2 regions of the Peribacillus sp. NPDC058075 genome follow, and region 1 is predicted to be linked to the other one. Evidence: riboswitches for the same ligand, from Rfam matches in the RefSeq annotation. Region 1 holds a riboswitch; the other holds the start of a gene.
The links. Region 1 has a riboswitch for glycine ahead of gcvT (glycine cleavage system aminomethyltransferase GcvT). Riboswitches for the same ligand answer to the same signal wherever they lie in the genome.
Positions count from the first base shown of each region.

Region 2: it holds a riboswitch for glycine, as region 1 does, so the genes downstream of both, ACFVS1_RS21395 (amino acid permease) here and gcvT (glycine cleavage system aminomethyltransferase GcvT) in region 1, are expected to answer to the same signal.

Region 1 is NZ_JBHVSL010000001.1:971,072-976,171, forward strand. It holds gene ACFVS1_RS04935 (DEAD/DEAH box helicase) at 1-479, opposite strand, end outside; glycine riboswitch at 856-943, shown strand; glycine riboswitch at 947-1,030, shown strand; gene gcvT (glycine cleavage system aminomethyltransferase GcvT) at 1,170-2,276, shown strand; gene gcvPA (aminomethyl-transferring glycine dehydrogenase subunit GcvPA) at 2,294-3,640, shown strand; gene gcvPB (aminomethyl-transferring glycine dehydrogenase subunit GcvPB) at 3,633-5,090, shown strand.
Region 2 is NZ_JBHVSL010000003.1:126,433-131,532, forward strand. It holds gene ACFVS1_RS21390 (amino acid permease) at 1-766, opposite strand, end outside; glycine riboswitch at 1,264-1,342, shown strand; gene ACFVS1_RS21395 (amino acid permease) at 1,549-2,892, shown strand; gene ACFVS1_RS21400 (DUF3311 domain-containing protein) at 3,152-3,352, shown strand; gene ACFVS1_RS21405 (sodium:solute symporter family protein) at 3,349-4,827, shown strand.

The sequences.
Region 1 (5,100 bases):
TGTGGAGCGCGTTTCGCTGTATCAATGGATGAAATGACCACATCACAGGAGTCCCAAACATAACTTTTTCTCTGAACGACTGCCGGTATATGAAACTTTGTATTCAATTCAAAAGCCCATTGTGTGACAAGGGAAGCCGGAACAAGGATCAAAACTTTTTTTACAAGGCCCCTAATCATATACTCTTTTAGTATCAATCCAGCTTCAATTGTTTTTCCGAGCCCTACCTCATCAGCTAAAATGGCCTTTCCATTCATTTTTTCCACCACTTGCTTGGCTGCTTCCAATTGATGCGGAAGCGGGGTTAACTGCGGAAGGTGCTTGGGCGCCTGTAAACCTTCAAAATCAGGGATGATAAGATTTTCCTCCATTTGAACCGCCAGCTTATAAAGCTCCCAATTTCCCCATGGACCGTCATTTTCCATCTTTTGCAGAAACTCGTCATTCCATTCAGAATTAAAGGATATATTGATTTTCATAGAAATAACTCCCTCTTAAATCATAATTTCCTTAATAAAAGGTCAAAACCCGAACATTTCGTATGTGAAGTAAGAAAAATATTTCTCTTCAAAAGATATTGCAGAGATAAGTTTCTTAGGGTAGGATATAAGTATATTTAGAAAATTCCAATTTTCAAATGCTTCAAAGAATCTTTGTACATCGATTTTACAGTTCGCGTTTTCTTAGTATGGGCTATAGGCTCTTAATTTATCCAAGATTACTGAAGGAGACCAATCAAACGGTTTCTGATGTTTCAGGAGAATTGGCAGAGAATGCATTCCATGATGCTCAGGGGTTTTACCGATGCTTGGTGGCTTATTCGCTTCCTTTCATTGGTAGACCATTTATATGCGGGTGAAGATAAGGGGAGAGACTACGGATGTAGCGCCGAAGGAGCAAACTTAGCAGTGAATCTCTCAGGCAAAAGAACTCTTATTGGACGCAACTCTGGAGAGCGCCGCCCGGATTGGGACGGCCACCAAAGGGGAAAACCTATTACATAGGTAAACTTTCAGGTTTCAGGACAGAGAAAAAGCTCAAACGGGCTTTCTCTGTCCTTTTTTGTGCTTTTTTCACATCATGAATCAGGATATATCTGATGCGTAATGACAAGAAGCTTTTTGATAATGAAGCCCATTAATTTTAAAAAATCTGAAGGGGGTCATTTTTTGACCAATTTAAAAAGAACACCACTATTTGAGGTTTATCGTGAATACGGAGGCAAAACGATTGATTTTGGCGGCTGGGAACTTCCTGTCCAATTTTCGGGTATAAAAGACGAACATGAAGCCGTACGAACAAAAGCGGGGTTATTCGATGTTTCCCATATGGGGGAAGTCGATGTTAAGGGTCCTGGAAGCCTTTCCTTTTTACAGAAGATGCTGACCAATGATATATCAAAGCTGCAACAGGGCGGTGCCCAATATACCGCCATGTGTTATGAAAACGGAGGCACGGTCGATGATCTTATCGTGTATAAAAGGGCCGAGGACGACTATCTGCTTGTGGTCAATGCAGCGAATACAGAAAAAGATTTCAATTGGCTGCAAGCTAATTTAACGGAAGATGTCCAAATTACGAATGTATCGAGTGACTATACACAGCTGGCACTTCAAGGACCATCTGCAGAAAAGATATTACAAAAATTATCGGGAAATACTGACTTAAGTGAAATTGGATTTTTCAAGTTCAAGGAAAATGTCCTGATCAACGGTATCTCCACGCTGGTATCCCGTACTGGATACACTGGTGAGGATGGCTTTGAGATATATAGTGACAGTGAAAATGGTCCTGCCCTTTGGAAGGCGATTATGGATGCCGGAAAGGAAGAGGGGGTTCAGCCGATTGGTTTAGGTGCTCGTGATACCCTGCGTTTTGAAGCGAAACTGCCGCTTTATGGACAGGAGCTTTCAGCGGACATCACCCCGATCGAAGCCGGGATTGGTTTTGCAGTAAAAGTGGATAAGGAAGTGGATTTTTTCGGGAAAGCCGTTCTTGCTAAGCAAAAGGAGAAAGGAGCTCCCCGCAAGCTTGTGGGAATCGAGATGATTGACCGTGGCATTCCACGTCATGGGTATAAGGTCTATAGCGGTGATAAAGTCATTGGCGAGGTCACGACCGGTACCCAATCACCAACGTTGAAGAAAAACGTGGGATTGGTACTTATCGATAAGGAATTTTCGGTGCTGGAAGCGGAAGTCGAAGTGGAAATCCGTTCCAAACGTTTGAAAGCCGTTATCATACAAACACCTTTTTATAAAAAACCACGTAAATAGAGAGGAATGGTCATTAGATGAAACATCGTTATTTACCCATGACAGAGCAAGATAAACAAGAAATGCTGGAAGCGATAGGGGTATCTTCTGTTCAAGAACTTTTCAATGATATCCCTGAAAGCGTTCGTTTTCAAGGAGAATACGATATCAAGCCTGCTAAATCGGAACCTGCATTAATGAAAGAATTATCAAGGCTTGCTGCCAAGAATGCGGACCTTAAAACCTATGCTTCCTTCCTTGGTGCGGGTGTCTATGACCATTACGCGCCGGTCATTGTCGATCATGTTTTATCCCGTTCTGAGTTTTATACGGCTTATACACCTTATCAGCCTGAAATTTCACAGGGGGAGCTTCAGGCGATCTTTGAATATCAAACGATGATATGTGAATTGACGGGCATGGATGTAGCTAACTCCTCCATGTATGACGGCGGGACGGCGCTAGCTGAAGCAGCCATGCTTGCTTCAGGCCAGACACGACGCAAGAAGATTCTCATTTCAGGAACCGTTCATCCTGAATCAAGAGAAGTCGTTAAGACATATGCGAAAGGGCAACGCGTGGAAGTGGTCGAAATTCCTTATAAAGACGGTGTGACGGACTTAGCTGCTTTAAGGGAATTGGCGAATGAGGAAGTTGCAGGAGTGATCGTGCAATATCCGAACTTTTTTGGCCGCATCGAGCCATTGAAAGAAATGGAAGAAATCATACATGGTGTCAAGTCGATGTTCATCGTTTCCAGTAATCCGCTTGCATTGGGAGCTTTGACATCCCCTGGTGCACTTGGTGCAGATATCGTAACGGGGGATGCTCAGCCATTCGGCATTCCAGCGGCATTCGGTGGACCTCATTGTGGATATTTTGCCGTTACTAATAAACTTGTTCGGAAAGTTCCGGGCCGCCTCGTCGGTCAAACAGTGGATGAAAATGGTAAAAGGGGATTCGTACTGACGCTTCAAGCCCGAGAACAGCACATTCGCCGTGACAAAGCCACTTCCAACATTTGCTCCAATCAAGCTTTGAATGCGTTGGCAGCTTCTGTTGCAATGACCGCGCTTGGGAAAAAGGGTGTCAAAGAAATGGCCGTGCAAAATATCCAAAAAGCTCATTATGCGAAAAAAGCAATTATGGCAAAAGGGGTGGAAGTGATATTCGATGGTCCTTCTTTCAATGAATTTGTCATTAAACTGCCTTCTTCGTTTTCAGAAATCAATAAAAACCTTTTTGAAAAAGGGATGATCGGCGGCTTTGATTTAGGGACGGTTTATCCTGAGCTGAAAGACCATATGCTGGTTGCGGTAACTGAACTTAGAACAAAAGAAGAAATTGATGCACTTGCGCAGGAATTGGGGGATCAACATGAATAATCAAGATCAATCACTCATTTTTGAAATCAGTACTTCCGGTCGAATCGGGTACAGTCTGCCAGAAATGGATGTTGCAACTATTCCGCTCGAAGAAATTCTTCCTGCCGACTACATCCGTGAAGAAGAGGCAGAGCTGCCTGAGGTGTCCGAACTGGATATCATGCGTCACTATACAGCACTCTCCAAACGGAATCATGGGGTGGATTCGGGTTTTTATCCGCTGGGTTCATGCACGATGAAATATAATCCGAAAATAAATGAAAACGTGGCGCGCTTCAACGGCTTTGCCCATATTCATCCATATCAAGATCCAGCTACCGTTCAGGGAGCATTGGGACTCTTATTTGATTTGCAGGAACACTTAACGGAAATCACCGGGATGGACCAAGTGACATTACAGCCTGCAGCAGGTGCACATGGTGAGTGGACAGGGTTAATGATGATTCGCGCTTTTCACGAAGCGAATGGCGATACAGAACGGACGAAAGTGATTGTACCCGATTCTGCACACGGTACGAATCCTGCCTCTGCCACTGTTGCCGGACTTGAAACGATTACAGTGAAATCCGATGAAAATGGATTAGTCGACCTTGAAGATTTAAAGCGTGTTGTCGGACCGGATACGGCGGCCTTGATGTTGACGAACCCCAATACATTGGGATTGTTTGAAGAGAACATTTTGGAAATGGCAGAACTTGTCCATGATGCAGGTGGGAAGCTTTATTATGACGGAGCCAATCTGAATGCAGTCCTATCAAAAGCACGCCCGGGTGACATGGGCTTTGATGTGGTTCACTTAAATCTCCATAAAACATTCACAGGCCCGCATGGCGGCGGCGGTCCGGGTTCTGGTCCTGTCGGAGTGAAAGCGGACTTGATTCCTTACTTGCCTAAACCGCTTGTGGTCAAGCAAGGGGAGCAATTCGTTCTTGATTATGATCGTCCGCAATCGATTGGCAGGGTAAAACCTTATTATGGTAATTTCGGGATAAACGTGAGGGCATATACGTACATCCGTTCAATGGGTCCTGATGGCCTTAAAGCCGTCACCGAGAATGCTGTCATCAATGCCAATTATATGATGCGTAGGTTGGAACCATTTTTTGACCTGCCATATAATCGTCATTGTAAGCACGAATTCGTATTAAGCGGACGCCGGCAAAAGAAATTGGGGGTAAGGACTCTCGATATAGCCAAAAGATTGCTGGATTTCGGGTACCATCCTCCAACCATTTACTTCCCGTTGAACGTGGAAGAAGGAATGATGATAGAACCGACTGAGACCGAGTCAAAAGAAACGCTGGATGCGTTCATCGATGCGATGATCCAGATTGCCAAGGAAGCGGAAGAAACCCCTGAAATCGTTCAGGAAGCTCCGCATACTACGGTTATAAAAAGGCTTGATGAAACTCTTGCTGCAAGAAAACCTGTACTGCGTTATCAAGCCTAGATTGATAGCT
Region 2 (5,100 bases), on a different contig from region 1:
CTGTCACGATGACGAATATGGCGCCAATGTAGAAAATTAATATGCGCCATATGATTGATCGGATCGCTTTTGTTACAGTCTTCGTTGGATCTTTCGCTTCTCCGGCTGTGATGCCGATAAGCTCAACGCCTTGATAGGATGCCACGACAAGGGAAAGCGCAAAGAAGAATCCTGTCCAGCCTCCCGTAAAAAAGCCGCCATTCGCCCAAAGATTCGATAATCCAATCGCATCCCCGCCATTCCCTATTCCAAAGAAGATAAGGCCTAGGCCGGCAACGATCATCAATACAATCGTTATGATTTTTATAAGCGCAAACCAGAATTCAAATTCCCCGAAGGATTTAACTGAAATGAGGTTGGCCGCCCCCAAGATGATCATGGCCACCACACCTGGTATCCAAGCCGGTAAATCCGGGAACCAATATTGCATATACAACCCAACCGCAATGATTTCGGACATTCCGACAATTACCCATTGGAACCAATTGCTCCAAGCAGTCATATAACCTGCCAAAGGATGTATATAGCTGCTCGCAAAGGTTGCAAAAGAACCTGTAGTCGGTTCTAAATAAAGCATCTCACCCATGGAACGCATGATGAAAAATATAAAAATACCTGCGATGGCATAAGCAAGCATTACAGAGGGCCCGGTCCATTTGATCGTGCTCGCAGATCCCATGAATAACCCGACACCGATGGTTCCGCCCAAAGCTATCATTTGAATGTGACGTGCTTCCAGCCCTCTCTTTAATTCCTTGTTCGACATGTTTAACTCCCCCAGATGCAATATCGGTAATGCTTTTCTATCCTTACCACGAACGACCCTCTATTAATTATTGCGGTTAGAAATGCTCTATTAAAAAAAATCAATAACACTTCAATTATGTTTTCTTATCTTATAATAGTAAATATTCTGTAAAAATACAATTGTATTTTTGAAATAAACAGTTACCAAATATATCTTGGCAATTTTCCTAATCTAAAAATATCTTTTTAAAAAAATGATGATCAATATTTCATAATAGTGATCATCCCAAAAAAAATTTTCAAGTACCTTAATAAAAATTAAGACCACTATAAAACTGCAGATATGGCCATTTTCACTTCAAAAAAACTTGTTGACCTACCGAAAAATAGATGATAGAATTCCAATATTATTTTATAAGCATAATGAATGATTCAGCAGTGGTAGATTATCACTGACGACATTTATTCACAACCGCATACAAGCAAGCAATGAATGCTATGGATGACACTATAGCAGGAGCAGCTTCTGGAGAGACTGTACAAGATGCAGCGCCGAAGGATTCACAATCTCAGGCAAAAGGACAGAAGAGTAACGAATGATAAAATTGTTATTCTGAACCCTTTAAGAGATTGGTATTATCCAATCTCTTTTTTTATTGTCCATTTGTGGTTGGACTAAAAACAACAGCTTTAAAACCAATGGGAAAGGCAAGCTGGACGAATAAATCACGTCCCTCTCTCCAAGACCATGCAGGTAAACTCATTCACTACCAAGACTATAAAAAAACGGGGGCGTAGGAATTGGCTAAACAAGAATTAAAAAGAGATTTAAAAAATAGACATGTACAACTGATTGCAATAGGAGGAACCATTGGAACCGGATTATTTTTAGGTTCCGGAAAAGCCATACAATTGGCAGGACCTTCTATTTTATTTTCCTATCTGATAATAGGGGTTGCCTTGTTTTTTGTAATGAGGGCACTAGGGGAATTGCTCTTATCCAATGCAGGGTATACATCATTCACAGAATTTGCGACCGAATATGTCGGTCCATGGGCCGGCTTCGTGACAGGTTGGACTTATTGGTTTTGTTGGATCATGACCGCAATGGCCGATATCATAGCTGTTGGCGTCTATATACAATATTGGTTTGATATCCCTCAATGGATGCCGGCTCTAATATGCCTAGTCATTCTATTAGGATTGAACCTATTGACCGTTAAGTTATTTGGTGAATTGGAATTCTGGTTTGCCATCATTAAAGTAATCACGATCATCGCCTTGATCATCGTGGGAATCATCCTTTTGATCATCGGCTTCAATACCAATACCGGAACGGTTTCCGTAACGAACCTATGGAATCATGGGGGCATGTTCCCCAATGGCATTTCCGGATTCCTATTATCATTACAGCTGGTCGTCTTCTCATTTGTCGGTGTCGAATTGGTCGGTGTTTCCGCAGCAGAAACGGCAAACCCGAGAAAGAACATTCCATCTGCCATCAATAAAATCCCTGTCCGGATTTTACTTTTCTATGTTGGTGCACTATTCGTCATCCTCTGCGTCAACCCATGGACACAACTGGATGCCACGAGCAGCCCATTTGTAGAGGTCTTTGCGTTAATCGGCATTCCTGTCGCTGCAGGGATCATCAACTTCGTCGTTTTGACATCCGCTGCTTCTGCATGCAACAGCGGTTTATTTTCAACGAGCCGAATACTTTATACATTAAGCAGGAATGGAGAAGCTCCTGCTAAACTGGAAAAATTAAACAAACAGTCTGTTCCGAGCAATGCCTTATTAACATCCACAATCGTTGTATCAATAGGGGCATTATTAAGCAAGCTGATACCGGAACAGGCATTTACCGTCGTGACGACCATCAGTGCCATCTGTTTCATATGGGTATGGAGCATTATCTTGATTTCCCATATCAAATATTCGAAAACAAGGCCTGACCTAAGAGCAAAATCGACTTTCAAGGCTCCTTTTACACCATTTGTCAATTACGCCATTTTAGGATTATTCCTGTTCATCCTTATTGTTATGCTATTCGCTGAAGCTACACGACTATCACTGCTCTTGACCCCATTCTGGTTCATACTATTGGTGATACTATATAACTATCGGAAAAAATATAGCTAAAGGAAATAAAGCCTTGAACTCACTATGAATTCAAGGCTTTATCTGTCTAATGAACATATCAGTGCGCACTGTTGCTCAAATATATCCGGCAATTGCATTAAATTTTATATCAAAATAGTGTAAGCTAATATATATTATCGGACCTTTTCCGTCATGTATGAATTTTTCATCCCGGTTTGGTTCACCCATCCATCAATGGCATTGAAGAATAACCCCCATTGATGGGCGTTTCACTTTATTAAAACGGAGGGGTTTGTTTATGAAGATTATCTATATTCTTACTCTAGTTCCTTTTATAGGCATACTAGGATTTCTGCCTTTTGTTAATAAAATAGAACCATATGTATTAGGGATGCCTTTCAATATGTTCTGGATGGCTATGTGGGTGGTCCTTACCTCTGCCATACTGGGCATCATGTATAAGCTGGATCCCAGGAATCGGGAAGGTGACCAGGAATGAATATTGCTCTCTTAATCATTTTAGCATTTTTACTTCTATCGATATTTTTAGGCCTACGCTCTTCAAAAGGAAAAGATATGGACTTGGAACAATGGACGGTGGGCGGACGCGGTTTTGGTGCGATATTCGTCTTTCTGCTGATGGCCGGGGAAATCTATACGACCTTCTCCTTCCTTGGCGGCAGCGGCTGGGCATATGGCAAGGGCGCACCCGCTCTATATGTTCTAATTTACATTACTTTGTCTTACGTATTATCCTATTGGCTCCTACCGGAAATATGGAGATATGCCAAAGTAAATAAACTGATGTCTCAATCCGATTTCTTTGTAAGCAAATATAAGAGTCCCGGTTTAGGAATTTTGGCTGCGCTTGTCGGTGTGGTGTCGATGATTCCAGTGATCGTCGTGCAGCTGAAAGGATTGGGGATCATTGTCTCAGAAGCGTCTTATGGTGCCATTTCCATGTCTGAGGCAGTTTGGATGGGGGCGATCAGCCTTACCATTTATGTGATGATCTCCGGTATACACGGTTCAGTTTGGACAGCGGTCATTAAAGATATCATGATGGTCGCCATAATAGGATTTCTGGGGATTTATCTGCCGATTCATTATTTTGGCGGATTTCAGCCGATGTTTGAAGCGATTGATGCGGCCAAGCCTGGTTTTCTAAAGTTCCCAGATCAGGGACTTAGCGTATCATGGTTCATCTCCACGGTAATATTGCTCGTATTCGGTTTCTATATGTGGCCCCAGGTTTTCAGCGCAGTCTATTCAGCACGCAGCGGCAAGGTATTTCGAAAAAATGCCATCATCAGCCCTTTATATACTCTCATGCTGTTATTCGTCTTTTTCGTTGGGTTTACAGCTATATTAAAAGTGCCCGGACTTGTTGGGGCAGATGCAGACCTGTCATTGCTGCGCCTTTCGATTGAGACCTTTGATCCATGGTTTATAGGCATAATCGGCGGAGCTGGATTGTTGACCGCATTGGTGCCGGGATCCATGCTTTTGATGAGCGTCGCTACACTGCTCGCGAAAAACGTTTATAAGGATTTTGCACCTGCAGTGTCCGATCGCCACGTTGTACGATTGGCAAAGTTCCTTGTTCCAGTCATTGCCCTTATAGCCGTCTACTTCACCTTAAAAGGCGGTGAAACGATGTCAGCATTAATTCTTATGGGATATAGTCTCATCACACAGCTTTTCCCATCCCTTCTCTTTAGTCTGAAAAGGAATAATCCGATCAATAAATTTGGCGCAATCGCCGGTATCATTACAGGATTGGCCATCGTAATCTGCATTACACTCAGTCATTCGACAATAGGGACCTTGTTTCCATCCTTGCCGCAAGCAGCGAAAGATTTGAATGTGGGAATCATCGCATTGGCAGTTAATTTCATTGTGATGATCACGGTAAGTCTTGCTTTCAGAAAGCACTCGGTTCTGTTGGAACCTAAATCCGTTAACGATATATGAAACTAATTTGAAACCGGTTATTTTGGATAATAAAGAAAGCTCAGTCAAAAGACTGAGCCTTCTTTATTATCGACACCCAAAGCATCTCAAGATTGATTATAGGAAGTCTCAATTCAGGCTACTGATCTTTTTTGTTTATAATCAAATCCCCTATTTTAAGTAATAAATACAACGAAAAAATAATCATCAAGTTTCTGGATACTACGAGGCCATCAATACCTAAATCATATCCTCTAGGTATTAATAATTTAGGGTTAAAGCAAAAAGTAATCG